4 regions of the Alteromonas macleodii ATCC 27126 genome follow, and region 1 is predicted to be linked to each of the others. Evidence: predicted binding sites of a transcription regulator. Region 1 holds the regulator's gene; each other region holds the start of a gene.

Evidence for each region. The regulator FNR, encoded in region 1, switches genes on or off when oxygen is low (the NO sensors DNR and NnrR bind a similar motif). The targets are predictions, from matches to a motif close to TTGATCTAGATCAA.
Region 2: MASE_RS18800 (high-potential iron-sulfur protein) is a predicted target of FNR. The motif match lies at 3,390-3,403, and genes of this name have one in related genera.
Region 3: MASE_RS18105 (cytochrome ubiquinol oxidase subunit I) is a predicted target of FNR. The motif match lies at 1,845-1,858, and genes of this name have one in related genera.
Region 4: ccoG (cytochrome c oxidase accessory protein CcoG) is a predicted target of FNR. The motif match lies at 3,498-3,511, and genes of this name have one in related genera.

Annotation. Positions count from the first base shown of each region.
Region 1 is NC_018632.1:2,325,361-2,331,459, reverse strand. It holds gene ttcA (tRNA 2-thiocytidine(32) synthetase TtcA) at 1-353, opposite strand, end outside; gene uspE (universal stress protein UspE) at 502-1,425, opposite strand; gene fnr (fumarate/nitrate reduction transcriptional regulator Fnr) at 1,670-2,407, opposite strand; gene MASE_RS09855 (sulfite exporter TauE/SafE family protein) at 2,453-3,112, opposite strand; gene ccoS (cbb3-type cytochrome oxidase assembly protein CcoS) at 3,099-3,329, opposite strand; partial or broken gene MASE_RS09845 (heavy metal translocating P-type ATPase) at 3,331-5,798, opposite strand; gene MASE_RS09840 (FixH family protein) at 5,798-6,099, opposite strand, start outside.
Region 2 is NC_018632.1:4,409,556-4,415,654, forward strand. It holds gene MASE_RS18780 (exonuclease domain-containing protein) at 1-1,924, opposite strand, end outside; gene MASE_RS18785 (hypothetical protein) at 2,042-2,329, opposite strand; gene MASE_RS18790 (zinc ribbon domain-containing protein) at 2,516-2,707, shown strand; gene MASE_RS18795 (flavin reductase family protein) at 2,700-3,329, shown strand; gene MASE_RS18800 (high-potential iron-sulfur protein) at 3,552-3,845, shown strand; gene MASE_RS18805 (amidase) at 3,944-5,563, opposite strand; gene MASE_RS18810 (substrate-binding periplasmic protein) at 5,693-6,099, opposite strand, start outside.
Region 3 is NC_018632.1:4,246,730-4,252,828, reverse strand. It holds gene MASE_RS18115 (sigma-54 interaction domain-containing protein) at 1-980, opposite strand, end outside; gene MASE_RS18110 (Tll0287-like domain-containing protein) at 1,136-1,741, shown strand; gene MASE_RS18105 (cytochrome ubiquinol oxidase subunit I) at 2,068-3,648, shown strand; gene cydB (cytochrome d ubiquinol oxidase subunit II) at 3,645-4,781, shown strand; gene cydX (cytochrome bd-I oxidase subunit CydX) at 4,792-4,905, shown strand; gene MASE_RS18090 (ATP-binding cassette domain-containing protein) at 5,085-6,099, shown strand, end outside.
Region 4 is NC_018632.1:648,806-654,904, reverse strand. It holds gene MASE_RS02860 (acyl-CoA dehydrogenase family protein) at 199-1,959, shown strand; gene MASE_RS02855 (DUF3016 domain-containing protein) at 2,054-2,599, opposite strand; gene MASE_RS02850 (hypothetical protein) at 2,723-3,094, opposite strand; gene ccoG (cytochrome c oxidase accessory protein CcoG) at 3,575-5,005, shown strand; partial or broken gene MASE_RS02840 (serine/threonine protein kinase) at 5,002-5,984, shown strand.

The DNA of each region.
Region 1 (6,099 bases):
GAGTAGGTGTCTTCTTCTACAATTTTGTAGTCAACGCCAATGCTTTCTAGATATTCAGGCAAGATATGTTCGGGGAAACCAGGCTGCTTTTGGTCAAGATTAACCGCAACGATATCAAAATGAATAGGCGCAATCTTCTTTAAAAACAATAAAATATCTAGCATGGTGTAGCTGTCTTTACCGCCAGATAAACACACCATTACTTTGTCGTTGTTTTCAATCATACCGAAATCGCCAATGGCTTTACCCACATTGCGGCGAAGTCGTTTCTGAAGTTTGTTGAAGTTGTACTTTTGCTTACTTTGCGCAGCATTTAATGGCGACGCGTCAGCACTGTTTGTGCCTAAACTCATAATTAACTAGCTTGGTTTGTTATAAAGCCACCATTATACATTAAAGCGGCTTTTCGAGACCATGCTTGTGAAGTTAAATTTGTTGGTGACATACCGTGTTGGCCGCTAAGTAACGGCAAACACGGGCTATGCGGTACTGATAAAAAGACTACACCGACAACGGCGACACAAATCCATCTGGCTTAATAGCAAGCACATCGCAATTGAGTTCGTCGATCACGTGTTCTGCAGTGTTACCAATTAGGGCCGCTGAAATGCCCACACGGCCAACGGTACCAATAACTACCAGCTCTGCATCCAGTGTTTTTGCCACTTGCGGGATGACCTTTTCCGGAAGGCCTTCTCTTACTACGCATTTGTTCTCAGGAATACCGTACTTTAACGCGTGACTACGCATTTCCTTTAAATGATGATTTTTTACCGCGTCGTGATAGGTATCGGGGTCGAACTCAGGCACTTCTATGGCGATATTAAGTGGTGTAGAAGGGTAACTGTTGACCAAATTTACGCTCCCTTTCAATAAAGAGGCGTAGTCGTTAGCAATGAGGGTGAGCTTATCGTTAAGTGCGGCGTGCTCATCGTCTTCACTGCCTACGTTTACTGCAGCAATAATCTCTCCTCCTTCTGGCCAGTCGTGCTCTTTAACGAGCAATACTGGCCGAGGGCATTTACGCATTAAATGCCAGTCGGTGGGGGTGAAAATAACAGAAGCAAGATCGTCGTGCTTTTTGGTTGCCTTTACCACTAAATCTATCTGATTGTTTAGGGTGTAGTAAATAATCGACTCATACGCACGATTATTCCATTCTACAACGATATCAGTTTCAGTGAATCCTTGTTCTCTTAAGTGGGTGGCAAGCCATTTTGCATGCTCCTTTGTAACTGCATCGCGCATTGACTCGCGCTCATCCGGGCTAAGCATGGTCGTCATATCATAAGATAAGTCGTATACCACCATCATTGCGGTAACTGAAGCGCCTGTTTTTGAAGCGAGTTCATAAGCTCGGCTTAGTGCAGGTTGGTTATCGCGCTCGGCATCTACCACGGCCAGAATTCGTTTACACTCAATCATAACGTCCCCCTAACTACGAAACTTAGTAGCGGCTGTCGAAATCGAAGCTTTCTAATACTAACTATAAACGACATTGGGAAAAACGTAAGTTGTTTTAGATCAAGAATTTTACGAGGCGACCATGAGTGAACCTACCTAATTGAATATGGAGCAACCGGCGTGGCGCTGAAAGGGTAGATAAGTGGCTAACACAGGTTACAAAAAAGCGCGCTTAGTGCGCGCCTTATTTAACACTTAAAAAGGACTAACCGCAGACAACGCTAGGGCCGTTAAGCGCCGCTAGTTTGGTGTTTAGCCTATCGAAATCCAAAATAGTAATAAGCTTGCCGTCTACTTTTATGATGTTGTCTTTTTGAAAACGGCTTAACAGACGACTAATCGTTTCAATCGTTAATCCTAAATAGTTTCCAATTTCGTTGCGCGTCATGGTTAAGTGGAATTCTCTATGGGAAAAGCCACGCTCTTCAAAGCGTTGCGACAGGTGTGAGATGAAATACAGTAAGCGCTCTTCTGCAGTTCGCTTGTTTAAAAGCATGATCATGTCGTGATCTTGTTTTATTTCAGCGCTCATGAAGCTCATGATCTGGTGACGTAGCTTTGGAAATTGCACTGACATTTCGTCGAGGGTCTCGTAGGGAAGCTCACACACCATGGCAGTTTCTAACGCAGAGGTATAGCTTTGGTGCTTGTTCTCTCTTAATGCATCGAAACCGATAATGTCACCAGGAAAGTGGAAGCCGGTAATCTGTTCTTCACCTTCGGTATTAGTCACAAATGATTTGAATGAACCGGTTCTCACTGCAAATAGAGAACGGAATTTATCACCAGTTTGAATCAGCGTGTCACCTTTATGAAGCGGCTTCTTGCGTTCAATAATATCGTCAAGAGACTCGATTTCTGTTTTGTTTAACGCCACCGGTAAACACAGGTGACTGAAACTACAGTTTTGACAGTGAATAGAAAATTGGCTTCCTTTGCTCATAATGCACGCTCTCTAAAAGAATACCCGACAATAATACACCCATTTTTAAACGATTGCGCCATGAATAAGATAAGCTGCATATATTGCCATTATTACTGCAATAATTTGTCTAAAATGGTTATGTTGAAAACTTTGAACAATATATTGGCTACCAGCGCTTGCAGCGAGCAAGGTGGGTAATGTACCCAAACCGAAGAAGAACATAATAGCAGCGCCTTCTAGCGCGTTACCCGCCGCGAGAGACCAGGTAAGTGTGGAATACACCAAACCGCAAGGAAGCCAACCCCAAATAAAACCATAAGGCAACGCACTTAAAGGGGTCTTAAATGGCAAAAAGCGTTTTGAAAGCGGCTGGACTTTGGAAAATAGGCCTTTACCCGCATTTTCCAGCACTGTTAAGCCAGTCCACCACTTACCCAAATAACACGCCAGTAGAAGCAACATGATTCCGCTAAGTAGGGAAAGGGCATAGTTGGCAAGAGGTATATAATCTGCTGCAATTTTTCCAAGTGCCCCGGTTATTGCTCCGGCGATGGTATAGCTCACTATACGTCCCATGTTATAGGCGAGGGTATAGGGTAGTGCTGAAGCGCCTTTAGGCGATACCATCCTTAACGCAGCGACAATTCCACCGCACATTCCCACACAGTGAACTCCGCCGGCTAAGCCGATAAGAAAGGCAGAGAAGTAGTTAATCCCTTCCATGTGGCGCTTGGCTTTTGTCTACTTTACTGTCTTGAAGTTGCTTGCGTTGCTCAGCTAGCTTTTTTTCTTCTGGCGGAAGATCATCGTCAAACAATATGCTATAACCTTGGCGATCTAAATCTTCAAATTGATTGGTTTTCACCGCCCAAAAGAATATCACGATAGCGACGGCAACAATGATGATGGCGATTGGAATTAATACGTAAATAATACTCATGCTATTTGCTCAAAAGTCGCGTTGAGTTTGTGACCACAATGATACTGCTTAACGACATACCAACAACAGCCATCCACGGTGAAAGTAGGCCTGATACGGCGAAAGGTAAGATCAAAACGTTGTAACCTACCGACCAGCCGATATTTTGCCTTATTTTTTGCTTCACTTGATGCGCAGTTCGAATAAGCTCTGGTACAGAAAGCAGTTGATCGCCAAGCAGTATCACATCGGCGGCAGTTTTAGCCACGTCTGTGGCATTACCCACTGCAATCGCCACATCAGCGCTGGCAAGAACTGGAGCGTCGTTAATACCATCCCCCATCATCATCACTTTCGCGCCAGATTGCTGCATAGCTTGAACGGCTTCGTACTTTTGCTCAGGTGTTAGGCCACCTTTAGCGGTCGAAATTGGCAATGGTGCGGTAAGCGCATTAACGTTTTGCTGTGTATCACCACTTAAAACGGCGAGGGTATGGCTTGCAGCTAATATATCGAGAGTTTCTTGCGTATCTTCTCTTAGTGAATCCTTTACTTCATACGCCGCCATAATACGCCCCTTAACCGTGAGAAACACGTTAGCTGAAGGGAACGCTTCAATGAGTTTTAGCTGTGATTCGTGAACGCTGAATGCTGCAGAACCCATAGAAAACAACGTGTCATTGATCTCACCGCTGATACCACCTCCTGGCGTAACGGTAAAATTAGTCACTTTGTGTACCGTGTTATCGATAGCGTCAGCACTGCCGCTAGAGGCAGAAGTCTCGCTTAGGGCTACACCGTCGCTAAAGGCTATACCGTCGCTAAAGGCTTTGGCAATCGGATGTTCAGAGCGTGACTCCAAAGCGCGGGCAATTGATAGCGCACTATTACTATCCACACCGTCAGCGTACCAGGCATTTGAAATAGTAAATTTGCCTTTTGTGAGCGTGCCGGTTTTGTCTAATGCGATGGTGTCAATGTCAGTAATTTGTTCAAGCGCATCGGCGCGTTTTAGTAAAATACCTTGTCTGTTTAATTTTGCCATAGCGCAGGTTAACGCTGATGGCGTAGCCAATCCTAATGCGCAAGGGCAGGTTGCAACCAGCACCGATATGGTGATCCAAAATGCCTCGTCGCTACCCTGATACGTCCAAAAGCCATAGGTTAACGCCGAAATCAGCAATACCGCGGTAACGAAATAGCGAGAAAAATTATCGGCTATCTGCGCTGCTTTAGGTTTACTCGCCATGGCACTTGCTTGCAGCCTTACAATTTGATTTACCAGCGCATTTTTAAGGGTCTGCGTAACCGTAATGGTTAGCGTACCATCTTGACAAACCGTGCCGCCGTATACCGGGCTACTGTTCGACTTACGCACGGGGTTAAATTCACCGGTAAGCATAGATTCGTCAACCGCCGCGTTGCCGTCGGTTACCACCCCATCAATGGGGACTGTTTCACCAGGCTTCACCAGTACTACGTCATCAATTTTTAGCTGCTTAGCCAGACACTCGGTTAGGCTGCCATCCGGATTTAGTTTGGTCGCTGATACGGGCACATACTGCATCATATTGGCAGAGATCTGTGCGGCGCGATGACGACTGCGATGTTCTAAGAATCGGCTAAGTAACAGCAGAAAAATAAACATACAGATGGATTCGAAATACACTTCACCTTGCTCTAATACTGTAGAGCGAATTCCAGCAATGTAAGTACCGAATATGGCGAGCGTAACGGGTACGTCCATATTAACCGTTTTGGCGCTTAGCGCTTTAGCGGCGCCCACATAAAAGGTGCTGCCTGAATACAGCACCACAGGTGTAGTAAGCGTAAGGGCAACCCAATAAAAATATTGGCGGGTCTCTAACTCAATGGCGCCGAACCAATCAAATAAAGCCCAGTCATCAGCATCATAACCTGCATGGTCATAATGCCTGCTAGGCCAAGCTTTTTTAGAAAGGTCTTCTGTTCGCGTTTATAACTGGCTTCGTGTTCGTCGGGGTGAAATGGTGACCCAACATAACCAATGCGTTTTAGCGTAGATAGAATTTGGCTAAGCTTAATTTGAAACGGTGACCAAGTGACTAAAGCGCGGCGCTCTTGAACGTTCACCGCGACTTGCTTTATTCCTTCTACTTTCGACAACTGCTTTTCGATAAGCCAGCCACATGCAGCGCACGTAATACCTTCAAGGGTTAATTGAATCTGCTTGTCCTGACCTTCTTCAAACACGAACTCTTCTTGAAGGGAAGGGTCGTCATAGACTTTGAGCTTATCTAACGTTTCTAAAATACCGTCGTCAGATTTTTGCGCCGGTTCGGTTCTAAACTGGTAATAGTCTTCAAGGCCGTTGTTAACGATCGCTTCAGCTACCGCTAAGCAGCCAGGACAACACATGTCTCGTTGTTGCCCTAAAATGACAGTAGTAAATTTGCCATTGTCTGGACTCGCTATAGGCAAGCCGCAATGGTAACAGTCGTGCTTTGTCATTATGGATTGAATTTCATTTTGCCAGTGTGGGGCAGATAGACGGTGTTTTGAATTTTCCAGCTATCATCAATCGGCGTCAGCGATATGCGCCATTTACCGTCAAGGTTTTCTTCAATAAAGCCGCGATAAATACCGTTAGCGTCGCGACTCAATAAAACGCTAACATCGCGCTCTTCTAGCGTTACGTGATAGAAGCTTAATTTAACCGCGTTACCTTCTTGAGGAATCCCCGAATGAAATTGCAGCGCTATGCTTCCATCTTCAATGGTTAAATCAGTGGTGATATTCATGCGGCGGGCTA
Region 2 (6,099 bases), 2.1 Mb from region 1:
TTGCAAACTCTTGCTTAATGAACCCGTAGTCAAAGTTTACGTTGTGAGCAACGAACACAGCGTCTTCGGTGAAATTTGCCACGTGCTCCGCTACTTCAGCAAAAAGCGGAGCATCTGCCACCATGTCATCCGAAATTCCAGTAAGGCGGGTAATGTTGCTAGGAATTCGGCGCTGCGGATTTAACAGGGTTTGAAACCTGTCTACCTCTTTCCCACCCACAAGTTTTACCATACCTATTTCGGTAATCCGGTTGTAGCTGCTGTTTCCTCCAGTGGTCTCTATATCTACCACAACATAAGGCTGTGCTGGGTCGCGTATCCATTTCACTGTTGTTACCGCAACGTCAAATCCAGCTTGCTGCAAACGTTGAATTGAAACCAGCTGATTTCGGCGAAGCTGATCGCCAGGCGCTTTGATTTCTTCAAAGCGAAGTGCGCCGTCAAATACCATGATATCGGGGAAGCCATCTCGGAGGCTCTCAAAGTCTTTGCACATCATGCGAAGTAAAGCATAAATCGAATCTAGCGAACCATGCTCAATTAGCGCTTCTATAGGCGTAAGCAAATGACTAGACCACATAAACAGGCTATTCACTTTGCCATAGTGCATCGTGGCCATTTTGTGAATATGAAAACGCAGTTTTTGTTTGCTATCAAGCGCCTGTAACAACGCTTCAATACTGTGTTCAAACTTGGCGTAAAAGTTATTCTGTTTAAGCGATAACGGCCTGCGATCAAACTCCGTAACCAGCGTGTCTTCTTCGTAAAGTTGCCTCCAAAAGGTAAGGCCGAACAAACTGCGCCACAATCGGTTTTCCGTGCGCCAGCCTTCAATGCCGTGCCTTGCATAATGCGCCAGCACACCACGCTCAACCTGTTGATTTTGGCTTACGTCAATATCCAGTGTACGGCTAGCATTGCGAAGCATGTCGGTAACCGTGCTGGTGCGTTTTTTGTGGTATTTACGGGCATAGAAATCTTCTGCAAATGCTAACAGCGTATCCGATTGCGGATTATCAATTATCTCTTCAAGGGTCTGTTTAACACTATTTTCATTTCCGTCCTTGTAGCTCTCTCTTAACCACTTTTCTTTGGCCTTATCGCTTTGCGCCGCTTTCAATACTTCTAGCCCTTTCGCTCTATCAAACATCAGCACTTTTAGACCTAGTGCATAGAGAAACTGGTCGCGATAAAAACAGGCCGACACACCTTCTGTAATGGGCAGTTCACCTTCGGCAATGGTAAGCAACATATCATCGTTATAAAAAGCTAACTGGCTGTAATGGTTGGCGTAAAACCATGACGCTTGGGCGTCGCTTTTAGTTTCAAAACGCGCCGTATCCGTTACGGAATCAGAACGGGTTCTCATTACGCCTAAATCGCGCATAGAAAACTGATTTAGGCGGCTTTTGGTGTTACCAAAATAGATAAACAGCAAATAGCGAAGTGCATCGTCGAACAAGCACACTAAGTAGTTATCTAGCGAAAAACGCTCTGGCCAGCCTCTAGCTTCGATATGTTCATTAAGCAACGTCACGAGTTTAGGCTTGGTGAGAGATGCGAGCCCCTGAATACTGCCGTATTCAGCAAGTAGCTCAAGCAGAGCATCTTTGGTCAAGACACCAGCGATGTCATTAAGCGAAGCGTGGGTAAGGTCACCAAACCAGCCGTTGTCGGTAAGCCAATCTATTTGCTCTTGTGGCACAGCGATTTCGCTATAATTGAACTGCGTCCTGTCAATCACTGCATACTTGCGATTTGCAGCGCGCACAACAATACACTGTTTGTCATCGTCTAACGCTTTAAAACGCCTAACAAAGTCAGTGGCTTCGTCACTTAGAAGCGCCCTGCTAGCACCCTCAAAGAACCCAAGGAACTCGTGAAAGTGTGTAAGGTAATAACGTGGCGGTAAATCTTTTCGCATGAGGTATCTTTGGCTATGAAAACACCAGCAGTGTATATTTATACAGCCACGCGAATCAAATTAAATCCTCCGCGATTGGGTATCACATCTGCTGCCAATAGTGCACAGCGTGTACTTTTACACGCGTACGCGCTGTTTAGACACCCAATGAAAGAACGAAGAAAGCTGCGCATCTGCCAATAAACGCTGCAAATTGAAGTAGTGTTTGGCTAACGTCATCTCATCATAAAATCGATGTATACCGCTGTGACATTGTCTGCAAATGTAAATGCCGTCCTGAAGCTCCGCTTTGCTAAAGTGCTTTTTAAAATAGGTACGCCTGTGCATTTTTCGCGGAATAAGATGATGGTAAGTAAGGCGAGTTTCTCTATTACAGCACGGGCATTGACCAACTTTATTTGCCACAAGGCCACCTTTTTCGTCTATCACATCTATTATTTGTGCACCCAGTTTTCTGATTACTCATAAGCGTCAAATGGCAGTCTTGCCCTTTTCTCTTAAAATCAGATACAAAGGGCGTGTCTAAAAGAAAATCCACTCGTCTTTGCATTACGTAACAAATAGCATTAGTGATTACAAAGGCATTTAAATATGAGTTTAACTCGTTCCATGAGCTTTTCCTGTCCTTACTGTATGGCCCCAAATGATGTTGAAATAGATGAAATTAACGATGTTGGCCAAGTACAGGTGCTCGACTGCCAAGTGTGTTGTCAGCCCATTGAACTTACTGCTTATCAGCACGGTGATGACATTCAGATAGAGGCAGAAAGAGAGAATGACTAAGCAGTTTACCCGCGGTGATATAGACGCCCTTGCACAGCGCTACCGCGCAAACCTAATTAATAGTTTGTCTGGTTTTAAATCGGCGACTTTGGTGGGTACAACAAACGGCGTTACAAACAATTTGGCTATAGTGAGCTCTATTGTTCATGTCGGTGCAAACCCGCCTCTCATTGGCATGATCATGCGTCCTCATACCGTCACGCGAGATACGTTGAGCAATATAAAACAGCAGGGCTTTTATACGCTAAATCACGTGGCTGTTGACTGGGTCGACAAAGCCCACCAAACATCAGCCCGCTATGCGCCAGATGAAAGTGAATTTGAAGCCGTTGGTTTAACCGCGCAGATCAGTGAGTCCTTCAGTGCGCCGTATGTCAAAGAAAGTGAAATTAAAATGGGCTTAAAAGTAGCACAGCATTTTACTTTGCTTAATGAAACCGAAATGGTTATCGGCGAAATCCAGGAGCTCTACGTTCCTGAGCAAATAATAGATTCAGACGGCTATGCAGATATAGAACAAGCGCAAACGGCCTGTATCTCAGGCCTAGACAGCTACCACAGCACACAACGAATTGCGCAATTTGCGTATGCAAAGCCCGATGTAAAGTTAACCGTGAAGTGAACTAATAAACTGTCCAACGGTCTTACATTCAATACTTAAGGTTGTAACTCTGAAGTTTATTTAATCTGGATCAAGCGAAAATGCGACATTTCGTTCGATCTTTTTTCAAAAAGAGATAGTATTTAAACATGAAACAAAACCTGCCTCTTTGGGCAGGTTTTTGCGTTTAAGGCACTGAATAAAAAAGAATCATTATCGTTTCTATCTCTTAAGGAGAATGTTATGAAATCTGTAAATCGCCGTGACTTTTTAAAGCTTTCTGGCTCGACAGTTATCGGTCTTACATTAGGTGGTGTAGCGTTACGTGCTCAGGCTCAAGAACAATTGAGCGCTGATGACCCTACTGCAAAAGCACTGAACTACACACCGTCGTCAACTGTTGAAGGTGCAAAATGCGCAAACTGCATGTATGTGCAGGGCGCCGATGGCGAACAACACCGCCCTTGTAACATTTTCCCTAATAAGCTTGTTAACGCTGATGGCTGGTGTAGCGCTTGGGTGAAAAAGCCTGGCTAACCAATCGAAAGAAAAGACGTTCAAAAGCCCTTGAGTTAAACCAAGGGCTTTTTTCGTTTCTGTTGAGGCGAAATACGATTATGTATCCTCATTTCCCGCTAGCGAACTACGTCAATTCCGTCTTCGATACCTTTTAGCGCTGGGTTGTCAAAACGTGTAGGCAGAAGGCCAGGCTTAATGAAGAAGCCGTGTTTTGCTTCAAAGACTCTACCTATTTTCAACACGCTTTCGTCTTGCCACTTTCCACCAATAAAGCTAATTCCCACAGGAAGATCTTTCACCTGTCCAGCGGGCACTGTGAGATGCGGATATCCTGCAATTGCGGCCAAATACCCGATACCGATAAAACCGACTGGCGAATGGTCACCATATACGCCGTCTATTAAAAAAGAAGGGCTGTTTGAGGGCGCAACTAGTACATCAACATTGTGCTTTGCTAATAACGTATCAATACCATTTTTGCCCGCCGTGTCTTGAATAAGGCGCAGTGCATTTTGATACTTTTCGCTGTCAATGGCTGCCGACGCGAGCGATTTTTCGAAAATGTCTTGATTGAATAACGCTAACTCGCGCTCTGTTTTGTTATTGAAATCGATAAGCTCAGACAAGTTCCTTGCAGGAAGCTCTGCTGGAGACCCCGACAAGTATTCGTTAATACTATGATGGAACTCACTCAGCAGAACATTATAGGAGTCTGCCCAAAATGAATCTGGCTGAGAGAAGTCACTGATGTCCACCAGCGTCGCGCCCGATGCTTTAAGCTGGTTCAACGCCTTTTCATAAACAGCCAGTACATGAGGGTTATCGCCTTGGCGGTACCTAACCACACCAATACGCTTGCCTTTTAAATCTGTAGCCAGCATTGAAGATGTTGGCATAGAAGGGCGGTGAGACTCAGCATCTAGTGTCGCGTTATCGCTTGCATCAGGGCCCGCCATGATTGCCGTCATTAGCCAGGCGTCTTGAACGTTAGACGTCATTGGTCCTGCGGTGTCCTGACTGAAAGAAATAGGCACTATGTGAGTTCTGGAAAGCAAGCCCACGGTTGGTTTAAAGCCGACTACCCCGTTTATGGATGCCGGACAAATAATAGAGCCATTGGTTTCGGTGCCCACGGCAAGTGACGCGAGGCGAAGCGACATGGCAGCGCCCGAGCCCGATGACGAGCCACAAGCACTTCTTGATAGCATATGGGGGTTTCGGGTAAGCCCTCCAACTGCACTCCAGCCGCTGATAGAGGATTCAGATCGAAAGTTTGCCCATTCAGACAAATTGGTTTTACCCAAAATAATTGCCCCTGCCGCTTTCAGTTTTTCTACGATAGGCGCATCGCGACCAGTGTCATTAGTAATAAGCGCCATTGAGCCGGCTGTGGTGGGCATCTCTGCACTTTCTATATTATCTTTTAGCAGTACGGGAATACCTGCCAGAGGGCCGAGCGTCTCGCCATTCGCTAGTTGTTTATCGATGGCCTTCGCTTCGGTCAGCGCGTTAGGATTCAACGCTAAGACGCTATTTACCTTTTCATCTAGCCGTTCGATTCGCGCAAGATAACCGCTAACGAGCTCAGCAGATGTCGTGTCGCCACTCGCAATAGCTTGCGCCTGAACGTGAGCAGGCTTATCTAACCATTGCTCAATCTTATCTGTATGATTTGCTTGAGACACGCATGCAGTGCATAGCACGACTACGGCCAGCAAAAAACCCTGTTTCAACATAAACCTTTCCTTAACGTATGATCCTAGCGCCTGTTACTCCTTCTTATTATGCAGCGTTTGACGGCAATAGAAGGTAACGTAATGTTAGTTTCTTATACGTTGAATCAGAAATAGTTCACTGTCTAAGAATTATTTTGCCGTTTCCGCAACGGGAAGCTTATGAAGGAGGTTATCGAGCTTATATTCATCAAGCAGTAACTGATACCGCCCATCTTCAATAAATAGCCGAAGGGTGGCGTTAAACTTGGCTCTAAGCGCTGGGTCGGGGATTGCAGCACTGTAAGGCGATATAGGAAAAAGCTCATGAAAGACGGTTGCGTCTTCGGCATAAGCACTGTTTGCAGATTTGAAGTAGTTGAAAATATTTCTATCGAGAATGGCAACATCGACACTGCCGCGCATCAGCATGTCCACTTGACGATCTTGTCGTGCCATTTCTATATAGGTAGTTTGCGATGCGAGAGTTCGCCCAAAGTCCTCACCTAATACCGATTGAGCGGTTTGAAAAGCAATGACGCTTTTACCTTTCAAATCGT
Region 3 (6,099 bases), 1.9 Mb from region 1:
TAGTTGGTTAGTTTTTCTAGCGCGTTTTTATGAAACCGTTTTTTCTCTTTAGACATTGCCAAAAAGTGAGCGGCTATCAGTGCTATATCTGGTCTTCTTTGTTTTAAAGAAGGGAGGTTGATAGGAAAACCGGCAATGCGGTAGTAGAGGTCTTGTCTGAATTCGCCCGTTTCCACCATGTGCTTTAAATTTTTGTGTGATGCACACACCAAACGAAAATCAGCCTTTTTAGACACTGTGCTTCCTACAGGTCGATAAGTTTGAGACTCGAACAGCCGCAGAAGCTTTACTTGTGTGGAAAGTGGGATATCGCCGACTTCATCAAAAAACAATGTGCCGCCTTCCGCTGCTTCTACGAGCCCTTTCTTATTTGTGGTTGCGCCTGTAAATGCCCCTTTTTCATAACCGAATAGTTCGCTTTCAAGCAGCGTGTCAGACATGCCGGTACACTCGATGACAACAAATGGTTTGCCAGCACGGTGACTACTCGAGTGAAGTGCTTGGGACACCAGCTCTTTACCCGTGCCGGTTTCGCCAAACAGTAGTACTGAAATATCTGAGTTAGCGGCGCGATTTATTTTGTTTAGCATTGCTTTAAATACCTCTGATTCGCCGACCATCTTTCCTGCTGAAGGTCGGTTTGAGGCAAACGAAAGCTTATCGAGTATTTCCAAGAAACCTAATAATTCTCCGCTACCGTCGAAGATCGGGCGCATGAGGATGTCGCAGTAGCTTTGACCCTCACTGGTGGTATGAACGTGTACTACGCTAGCCGCTCGTCCTGTGGCTTTACTCTCTTGCATGGGGCAATGCTCGCCGCACTTATCGCAAGGTTTGCTGTTGCGGTGAGAGACTTGATAGCAGGTACTAAAGCCAAGCTTTATATCCACAGGGTAGGTGTCTCTGTAGGGCTGGTTGACAGCTTCAATAACGTAGCTTGGGTTAATGAAGATTGCGGGTTTATCTATCGCATCTATCATTGCTTGTACTATGGATATATTCATGGGTAGCTGAATATTAGGTTGTTCTAATTTAATTGTGGCAATTTATCATATTGGCATAGAGCTTGTTCACTGTTTGAGACAAACGGCAATACTTCGGTAGCAACTCATTCAATTCCAAAGAGAGTTTTATAATGAAAAATAGCGTAATGCTGGTGGCGATAAGCTTATTGGCAAGTAGTGCTCATTCATTGGCAGATACAGTGACTGCCAATGAGAAAAAAAGCGAAAACAGTGTACAGGAAAAAGTCAAAGAAGCGCGATTACACGCGAAAGCACTGGGAGGCGCGCTAAAGTCACGACTACAGCAAGCAATTCAATCAGGAGGGCTAGAGGCTGGCGTTAACGAATGCCAGATTGCAGCGGCTCCTATTGCTCTGGCGCTTAGTCAAAACGGCTGGGAGGTTGGGCGTACCGCGCTGAAAGTAAGGAACCCAAACAATGCGGCAGATCAATGGGAGCGTGAGCAGTTAGCGTGGTTTTCACAATTACTGACCAAATCTAAGCAAGACAATTTGGCCCCTAAAAGACCTATTGAAACTTATCAATACGATAGCGAAAGCGGTGAGTTTAGGTACATGATGGCGATTGAACAAGGTCAGGTGTGCATGGCATGCCACGGAGCCAATGTGGCACCTTCAGTAAAACAATCCATTCTAAAGCACTATCCCAATGATCAAGCTACAGGGTTTGAATTGGGTGATTTACGGGGTGCATTCACAATCACATATACACCCTAACGCGCCCTATTCTCTACCTCTCAATGTTCACCTACGTGACCTTTCTCTTGTGCCATATTTGTCACCTAAATGACAAATATGGCGAATGCATCGCCATGAATTGTTGCGTTGGATCAATAAGCCACACGCTCGGTCGTGGAATAATTTATCTGCACAGTACGAAAATACCGCCGTTTATCGGTAATTGCGCTTAAGCAGCCAAATTACTGATGTATGGCATAAACCGTGCTCTTGCCATGCGGCATATTCACGTGTTCATCACTGAATTTTAAACCACTTTTCTGCTAAGCGTTTAACGCGCACACGAAATACAAGGGAGATAACCCATGAGCGATACGTTAATAGAACTATCGCGGTGGCAATTTGCATTAACTGCAATGTTCCACTTTATATTTGTACCCTTAACTTTGGGGCTTAGTTTCTTACTTGCCATTATGGAATCGGTATACGTAATGACGGGTAAAGAAATTTATAAGCAGATGACCCAATTCTGGGGAAAGCTGTTTGGAATTAACTTTGCCATTGGTGTAGCCACAGGCTTAACCATGGAATTCCAGTTCGGAATGAATTGGTCTTACTATTCTCACTATGTAGGCGATATCTTCGGTGCGCCACTTGCCATCGAAGGCCTAATGGCCTTTTTCCTGGAATCTACCTTCGTGGGTTTGTTCTTCTTTGGCTGGGACAAAATGTCAAAGGTGAAGCATTTGATGGCGACTTGGCTGGTGGCCATTGGTTCAAACTTCTCTGCACTGTGGATCTTGATTGCTAACGGCTGGATGCAATACCCGGTAGGCGCTGAATTTAATTTTGAAGCCATGCGTATGGAAATGACCAGCTTTGCTGAGGTTATTTTTAACCCCGTAGCACAGGTCAAATTTGTTCACACTGTATCAGCAGGTTACGTGACCGGCGCAATGTTTGTGTTGGCAATTTCAAGTTACTACCTGCTTAATCATAAGCATATCGCCTTTGCGCGCCGTTCGTTCGCCATAGCTGCTAGCTTCGGCCTAGCCTCAACGCTTTCTGTGATCGTGTTAGGTGATGAAAGTGGTTATGAGCTTGGTGATGTACAAAAAGTGAAGCTGGCAGCAGTTGAAGCTGAGTACGAAACCCATCCTGCACCTGCGCCGTTTACTGTGTTTGGTATTCCAAACGACGAAAAGCAGGAAACCGAGTACGCCCTTCAAATTCCTTGGGCAATGGGCATTATTGCTACCCGTTCGTTAACCGAAGAAGTAAAAGGTATTAAGGATCTTAAAGAAGAGAATCGCGAGCGTATTCTAAGCGGAATTAAAGCCTATGAAGTACTTGAAGATGTAAGAAACGGCACCGCGACAGCTGAGCAACGTACTGCCTTCGACCAAAATAAAGACAGTTTGGGCTACGCTATGTTGCTAGAGCCTTTCACTGAAAACGTTTCAAATCCTTCTGATGCCGCGCTTCAACAGGCAGTAGATTACAGCATTCCGCCGGTTGCCCCATTGTTTTGGAGTTTCCGCCTTATGGTTGTGGCTGGCTTTATTATGCTTGCGCTATTTGTGTGCGCCTTTTACTACAGCACTAAACACAAGATTACTAAGCCACGCTGGTTATTAAAAAGCGCGCTCTACGGTTTGCCGCTTCCTTGGATTGCCTGTGAGGCTGGCTGGTTTGTCGCTGAATATGGTCGCCAGCCATGGTCAATTGCAGAGGTGCTTCCGGTGCATACGTCGGTATCTAATCTCGCCGTAAGCGACGTGGTAATAACCCTTGTAGCCTACAGTGCTTTCTACACCGGCATGTTCATTATTGGTTTTTACTTAATGAAGAAGTTTGCCAAAAAAGGGCCGATTCCCCCTGCAGATAAGCAGCCTGACACTGAATTTGATCTTATTGACCTTGATGAGCAAGGAGCAAAAGCATGATTGATTATGAATTACTAAGAGTCATTTGGTGGTGCTTGGTTGGCGTTCTGCTAATTGGCTTCGCGGTTACTGATGGCTTCGATTTGGGCGTTGGAGCTCTGCTCACGCTTATTGGTAAAAATGACAAAGAACGTCGCGTAATGATAAACACGGTAGGACCGCATTGGGATGGCAACCAAGTTTGGTTTATCACCGCAGGTGGCGCTATTTTCGCCGCGTGGCCGATGATTTACGCCACTGCGTTTTCTGGGTTTTACCTCGCGCTGGCCCTTACCTTAATTGCCCTTTGGATGCGCCCGATAGGCTTTGATTACCGCAGTAAATTACCTAACCCGCAGTGGCGTAAAGCGTGGGATTGGGCGTTATTTGCTGGCGGTATTATCCCAGCCCTTATCTTTGGTGTGGCGTTTGGTAACCTGCTGTTGGGCGTACCGTTTGAAATGGACAGCACGCTTAAATCAACTTACACAGGCTCGTTCTTTGGCCTTTTAACACCGTTTGCGCTGGTGGCAGGACTGCTATCTGTGGCTATGTTGCTGAATCACGGTGCAACCTGGCTACAAATGAAAACCGATGGCTTTATTGAAGTTCGCGCACGTGCAGTATCGGTTGTGTTAAGCCTGGCTGGTGTCACGCTATTTGTACTTGCAGGTCTTTGGGTAGCATTTGGATTAGATGGCTTCGTGATTACCTCGGCAGTCGACACTATTGCAACGTCAAATCCACTTAAGAAAGAGGTTGCCATTGAAGCTGGAGCTTGGATGAGCAACTACAGCAAATACCCCCTTATGATGGCAGCACCTGTGCTGGGTATTATTGCGGGTCTGGCCTGTGCGCTTTTCTCTAAGAAAGGTAATGCAGGCATGGCGTTTGTATCGAGTGCGCTATTTATAGCAGGCGTTATTTTAACGGCTGGCTTTTCTATGTTCCCATTCTTAATGCCAAGCATCACTATGCCAGAGGCGAGCTTAACCGTATGGGACGCTACGTCTAGCCATATGACGCTAAACGTAATGTTTATCGTTGCCTGTATCTTTGTGCCTATTGTACTTAGCTACACGGCTTATAGCTTTTACGTAATGCGCGGGCGTATTAAAAATGAAGACCTTGACCAGTCTCACACCATTTATTAAGGAGAACGTTATGTGGTATTTCGCTTGGATTTTAGGAGTTTTACTGGCGTGCTCTTTTGGCATTATTAACGCCATGTGGTTGGAGTCGACGGAAAATATGGATAGACCCGAAGACCAAGAGTAGAAGCGGAGGTAGGCTGGCCGCAAGAACACGCCGTAAGCCCGTCCTTGGGGGGCTCTTCAGCAGCGTCCCTGCCGCTGAGGGTTCTTGCAGCCAGCCCACCACCACTTGGAAAAGAATGAAAAAGAAATGCGAGATTTGCTCTCGTTACTAAGTAACGAAAAAGATGAGTCAAAACCACAGTGATCAAAGAAAAAGTTCCCAACCGGCAAACGCTGAACGCGTGGTCCAATAAGATAGATAAGGCGCAGTCGCTTGGCTTGCGCACTTCGCTTATGGCGCAAGTAGTGGTTAAGTGTTTGTCGCTTTTTTCTTTGATTATTGGGTTCTATTATTTTTCTCATATTGCTCATGACTGGGTAGTAAACCAGTCTCCTGCAACAGCGAGTGATGTCACAGGACTTGCCGTTTCTCTGGGGCTTAGCTGGCTGCTACAAGGCGCATTCAATGCCTTATCTAGTAGTGCAAAAATGCAGGTGTTAAACAAGCTCGAACAGCACCTACAACACGTATTCATTGAGCGTCAACATGCGCTTATTCGACAGCACTCAGTTTACTATTGGCAAACGTTGTGGCTACAGCACTTACAGGCTTTTGCTGACTGGGCACTTGAATATCGAGTGCAGCAAATGATTGCAGTTGTTGTCCCCTTGTTTGCTTTAGCCGTTATCTTTTATGTGAACCCCGTTATAGGGATTGGCCTATTACTAACATTGCCGGTAGTGCCGCTTTTTATGATCATTGTGGGCAAGGGAGCCGCAGCCCTACATCGAAAGCACTTTATCGCCCTTGAACGTTTGGGAAGTTTATTTACTGATAGGTTAGCCGCGCTGCCGATGCTGGCAAATTTTCAGGCGCATCAAAAACAAACAGCCCTGCTTAAAGATGCCAGTAAAAACTTGAATGCGCGTACTATGAAAGTAGTGAGCGTAGCCTTTTTGTCCAACAGCGTGCTCGACTTCTTCGCAACACTCGCGGTTGCACTTACGGCAGTATTTATTGGTTTTTCACTGTTAGGTGAATTGAGTATTGGGCCAGAAATAACGCTCCAGCAAGGCTTATGGATATTGCTGACCGTACCTTTGCTGCTAAGTGAAATGAAAAAGTTGGGGCAGGTATACCATCAGAAGGCGCAAGCAGAAGCAGCCAAAGCTGAACTCGCGCCGTTATTCTCGTGCTTCACGCAATATCTTGATA
Region 4 (6,099 bases), 1.7 Mb from region 1:
GCCTGTGTGACCTTTACTGCACATTTAAAGTCCACGAGTCTTGGTAAACCTATGTGTTTCTCTCATATCAGTCCGCATAGATCATTACCCACATCATCCAAATTTATTATTAACTTTCCTTTAACGGACTATTCGGACTACGCTTTTTGTGACTATAATAGACAAAATTAAAACACTTGTTTGAAAAAGGAGTCATCCATGCCTCTGTACCACGCCCCTACGACTGATTTTCAGTTCTTGTTAAAAGACTGGCTTGGACTTGATGCTCACTACGAAAAGCTCGGTATCAGCGACTTTGATAGCGAACTTGCCAACGAAATTATTGCACAGGGTGCAAAGTTTGCTTTGGATGTGGTTGCCCCTCTTAACCGTGAAGGCGATGAAGAAGGCTGTACGCTAAAAGACGGCAGCATTACCACGCCTAAAGGCTTCGCTGATGCCTATCAGGAATATGTTGCTAACGGCTGGAATGCAATGCTAGGTACTGCCGAGTACGACGGGCAGGACTTGCCGTACACCATGGCTGTGCCTGTTCACGAAATGCTAAACGCGGCGAACTTAAGCTGGCGTTTAACCACCATGCTTACTGAAAGCGCAACACTTGCGGTTACTAAACACGCCAGTAAAGAATTAAAAGATATCTACCTTGCTAAGCTAATCAGCGGTGAGTGGACAGGTACCATGAACCTGACCGAACCTCATGCAGGAACAGATTTGAGCTTGCTTAGTACCAAAGCAGAGCCACAAGGCGACGGCAGCTATAAAGTCACCGGTAATAAGATTTTTATTACCGCAGGTGATCACGATTGGAGTTCGAACGTTATTCACCTTGTTCTAGCTCGTCTACCTGACGCCCCTAAAGGTGTTAAAGGCATCAGCTTATTCTTAGTGCCCAAGTTCCTTCCAGATGCCAGCAATGAGCCTGGTGAGGCGAACAGCTTGTCAGTGGGAAGCATCGAACACAAAATGGGAATCAAAGCGAGCCCGACTTGTGTGATGAATTTTGACGGTGCAACGGGTTACCTTGTAGGTGAAGAAAACCAAGGGCTGGCATGCATGTTCACCATGATGAACGATGCACGCTTCCAAGTAGGTCTGCAAGGTTTAGGGGCGGCAGAAGCCTCTTACCAAGGCGCGCTGACCTATGCCCGCGAACGCGTTCAGTCTCGCGCACCTCAGGGTATTCAAAATCCAGAAGGCAAAGCAGACCCGATCGTCTTTCAACCTGACGTAGCGCGTATGTTACTTACGCAGAAATCACTGATTGAAGGCTGCCGTGCACTTTCACTTTTCTATGCCAAGTTTATGGACGTTGAGAAGCTTGGTGAAGGTCAAGAAAAAGAAGATGCCGACAAGATACTTCAGTTTTTAACCCCAATCTGCAAAGCTTTTATGACGGATATGGGCCTTGAGACCACCAGCCTAGGTGTACAAGTATTTGGTGGTCACGGCTTTATTCGTGAATGGGGTATGGAACAACTTATGCGCGACGTGCGCATTGCTATGTTATATGAAGGCACCAACGGTATTCAGGCGCTAGACCTTATTGGTCGTAAGCTTACCCGAGATGGCGGTCAAATGATGGAAGCGACCTATAATGCGTTTAACGCTTTAGTTAGCGACATTCAAGACAGTGAGGCGAAGGGTCTGGCTCAAGGAATTCTTGATGACTGGCGTGCATCTTCAGCCGATTGCTTAGGTATGGATGCCACCACCGCTGCAGCCGCTGCTTGTGATTACTTGGCATACAGCGCTTATTCCTTGATTGGTGTACTGTGGTACAGCATGGCCGACAAAGCGCAGGCATCAGGTAATGCGGTACTTGCAGCGTCTAAGATGAAGACACGTGACTTCTACATGGAACGTATCTTAGTACGTCGCGATGCGCACAAAGCCGCTTATAAAGTTGGCCCTGAAAGCACCCTTGCAATATCAGGTAATGAGTTTGATTATCTGTAGGCAGCTTATACTGCTATAGCCCGTGAAATATGGACTATGAATGCAAAAAAGGTCACTATATGTGACCTTTTTTATTATGATTTGAATGAAACTATTAGTCGTTCGCTGCTACTTGGGTTGAAAAGGTATCTGAAAACCAATCGTTAAGCATCGCTTTTTCATAAGAAAGCGATTCCGTGCGATTGCGACGAATATTCGACTCCATAAAATCCATATCTTTAAGTTTCACATCTTCACCACTTAAAATGACCTGACCGTCGGCATTAGCCAACGAGTAGCTAAATGTCATTCTAGGAATATCAACGCGCTTAATGATACGGACGTCGCTACCGGCGCCGTTACCGAAACCGACAAACTGGCTTGGCCAAACTTGGCCAGCTAAATCAACGTTTGTTACTGTCATTGACAGCACTTGCGACTCAGGTAAATCACTGGCCAAATCTACAATATGTTCTTCAAGCTCTTGTAGCGTTCGTTCGCGGAACCGTTTACGAGATTCATTGGTTGGTCTTACATCGCTATAAGACTCAGGTTCTTCCCACGTTATCTTCACCTCAGCGGCTTGAGTGGGAGCAAAAACGGTAAGGAGTCCCACCGCTGTGGCGCAGCTTAAACAAGAAAAAGTACGTAATTTATTCACTTTTATGCTCCTAAATTCAGTCGTTTAAACTATGAGTTAGCAAGACATTTAGAGAAAGCTTAGCATGCAGCAATTGTCGGCTTTTATATCAGCTTTATATTTAACCAACCTTGTTAAAATTGGCTAGTCTCGCTTTGCTACTTGCATAACTGACGACTGTTTAATGATTAGGCATAGTTGAACGCGTTTAGTTCCCGTAAAGTTGGGGTTTATATCGTCCTTTTCACAATAGGTGTGATAAAAACGTTTAACGCTTGCGCTATCAGCGGTGATTTGCTGAACATATGTTTGCTGGTAAGGCTTTAAGGGACTCAGCTGGATATTAATTTTATCTTGTAAACTACGCAGTTCTTCTCGCTCCGGTAAGGTGGCAATTGAAACTAGCCATTCAGAAAGCGAGTTCTGGATATCTTCAAAGAGATACTGAACAAAAGGAGACCGCAGCACAATTACCAAAACAATAATTTCAGCAGCGATGATAAAGAACCTTAACATGACTTCTCAGCTAACTTTGACAGACGTTTACTACAAATAGCGCCAATTTTTTAGCACCTTTCTCACTATGTGCTCAACTACACTTTGCCAATTTACATTTTCACAATGCTCACTGTACACGATTCAAACGGTAATTGACCACATTATTATCGACGATAATAGGGTCATATCGGTTTACCTGTAAATACAGCAAACTATACTCATGTATAGTAGGTAAAGCCTAATCGTCGATGTTGGACATCAAATGGCATCTGGCCGTTATATTAATCCTCATTATTCACGTAGCTGTATTTAACTATTTACAAAGTTACATAGACTGAGGAAATCAAAACAAAAAACGACTTACGTTCTGAAGTTTCAGTATTGACTGAAACTTTAAAAAGATACACCATACGCCGCATTATTGATCTACATTAAATATGACGTTTTGAACGCAGTTATACTGCACAGGCAGTTCGTTACGTCACACAAGGTTAAGCTATGAATGAACAAATACCGGTAAAGACCGTTACACCGGTAAAAGTACATAAACCCAAAGGTGGACCTGAGGGTAAACGCCACGACTCTCGTAGCCGTATTTATGTGCGGGCTGTACAAGGCCCTCTGGAGACGTTTAGACGCATGTTTGGCCTTTTCTTTTTGGGCCTCTTTGCCATCATTCCATGGATTCAGTACAACGGGCATCAAGCCGTGCTACTCGACATCGGCGAGCAGCGATTTACTATATTCTCTCTAACCTTATGGCCTCAAGATCTCACTTTACTGGCCTATATATTTATTGTTTCCGCCTTTGCGCTGTTCTTCGTCACCACTTTCGCTGGTCGAGTGTGGTGTGGATTTATGTGTCCTCAAACAACGTGGGTATACATTTATACGTGGTTCGAAGAGAAATTCGAAGGCCCGCGCAACAAGCGTATAGCGCTAGATGCACGCAAAATGGATGCAGATAAATTTTTGCGTAAAACAGCTAAGCACACCGCTTGGGTATTGGTAGCGCTGTTAACGGCTTTAACCTTCGTTGGCTACTTTACGCCAATTGATGAACTGTTTATCGATTTTGTAACATTTAACACCAGCTTCTGGGCAGGTTTATCGGTTATTTTCTTTGCCGTATGTACGTACGGAAACGCTGGCTACATGCGCGAAATCATGTGCACGCACATTTGCCCGTATGCGCGTTTTCAGTCTGCCATGTTCGACAAAGACACGTTTACGGTATCGTACGATGCAAAGCGTGGAGAGCAACGCGGCCCGCGACCACGCAAACTTAGTCACGAGCAAGTAAAAGAAAAAGGGTTAGGCGACTGTATAGACTGCAACCTGTGTGTTCAGGTATGCCCAACCGGTATCGATATACGAAATGGCTTACAATACGAATGCATCAACTGCGGCGCCTGTGTTGATGCGTGTAACGGTGTTATGGATAAAATGGGTTATCCTAAAGGCCTGATAAGCTTTACCTCTGAAGAAGAACTAGCTGGCGGTAAGACTCATATTTTACGTCCAAAGTTAATTGGTTACTTTGTAGTTTTAGTGGTGATGATAGGCTTGCTGTTTGCCAATATTTGGATGCGCAGCCCCACCGAAGTTGACATTATCCGCGACAGAAACTCGCTATACCGCGAAACGAATGAAGGGCTAATTGAGAACGTTTATACAATAAAAGTACTTAACAAAACTCAGCAAACCCAAACCTACTCTATTGCTGTAAAAGGTTTGCCTGACTACAAGTACATTGGTGAGCAAACTGTAACAGTTGAAGGCGGTGCGGTGTATAGCACGCCAATTTCAGTTGCAACTGACGCCTATAATCTGGAAGATACGGTTACCGATATTTTTATCAGTGTAACCTCCACTATTGATGGGGAAACGGTTACCGTTGATGAGCCAACTAAATTCCTTTATCGATGACAGATTTTTCATTCTCTGGGCTTAGCCCAGACACCATATTAGATGCCCTGGAAAGTCAGGGCATTTTTCTTCAAAGCGGTTTGCTAGCACTAAATAGTTATGAAAACCGCGTCTATCAGTTTTTGGCTGAAGACGGTCAGCGCTATGTAGCAAAATTCTATCGCCCAGGTCGATGGACCGACGCTCAAATTCTTGAAGAACACGCGTTTGCTGCAGAGCTAATCGATAACGAAATTCCATTGGCTGCGCCCATTTCTCTCAATGGCAGCACGCTGCATCATCACACCGTGGCCGAAACTGACTATCGATTTGCGTTATTTCCTTCGGTGGGCGGTAGACAATTCGAAAATGACAACCTTGATCAACTCGAATGGATGGGGCGTTTCATTGGCCGTATCCACCGCGTGGCCCATGCTAAAGGGTTTGCACATCGTCCCTCGATTGATATTGAAAGTTACCTCGATGAACCGAAGCAGGTGCTTATGAAAAGCACACTGCTGCCAGAGCATCTAAAGACAGCATTTTTGCCATACTTAACCCCGTTATTGATGCCACGAAAAAAGCGTATAAGCCAACATCAAGTATTCGGCTTCACGGTGACTGCCACCCAGGCAATATACTGTGGCGCGATGGCCCTACCTTCGTTGATTTAGATGATTGCCGCATGGGCCCTGCTATCCAAGATTTGTGGATGATGCTAAGCGGCGACCGCCAACAACAACTATTGCAGATCGATACTTTGGTTGAAGCATACGAGGAGTTTCACCCGTTTGACACTGCACAGTTGCCACTTATTGAGCCCCTCCGCGCTATGCGAATGGTGCATTACATGGCATGGCTTTCACGACGCTGGGAAGACCCTGCTTTTCCGCGGGCATTTCCTTGGTTTGCTGAAGACAAATACTGGGAAGGCCAAATACTTGCTCTGAAAGAACAGCTATCGGCCCTTCAAGAGCCTCCACTGAAATTAGGATATTGAGCCAGCCCCTTTACTGCTGAAAAAACGCTTTTTCGATGACCGTTGCCGATAATCTTATGGCGGTTACGAAAAAGCGTAAGGTATAAGAAACCGTATTCGCTATCACTTTTTAACT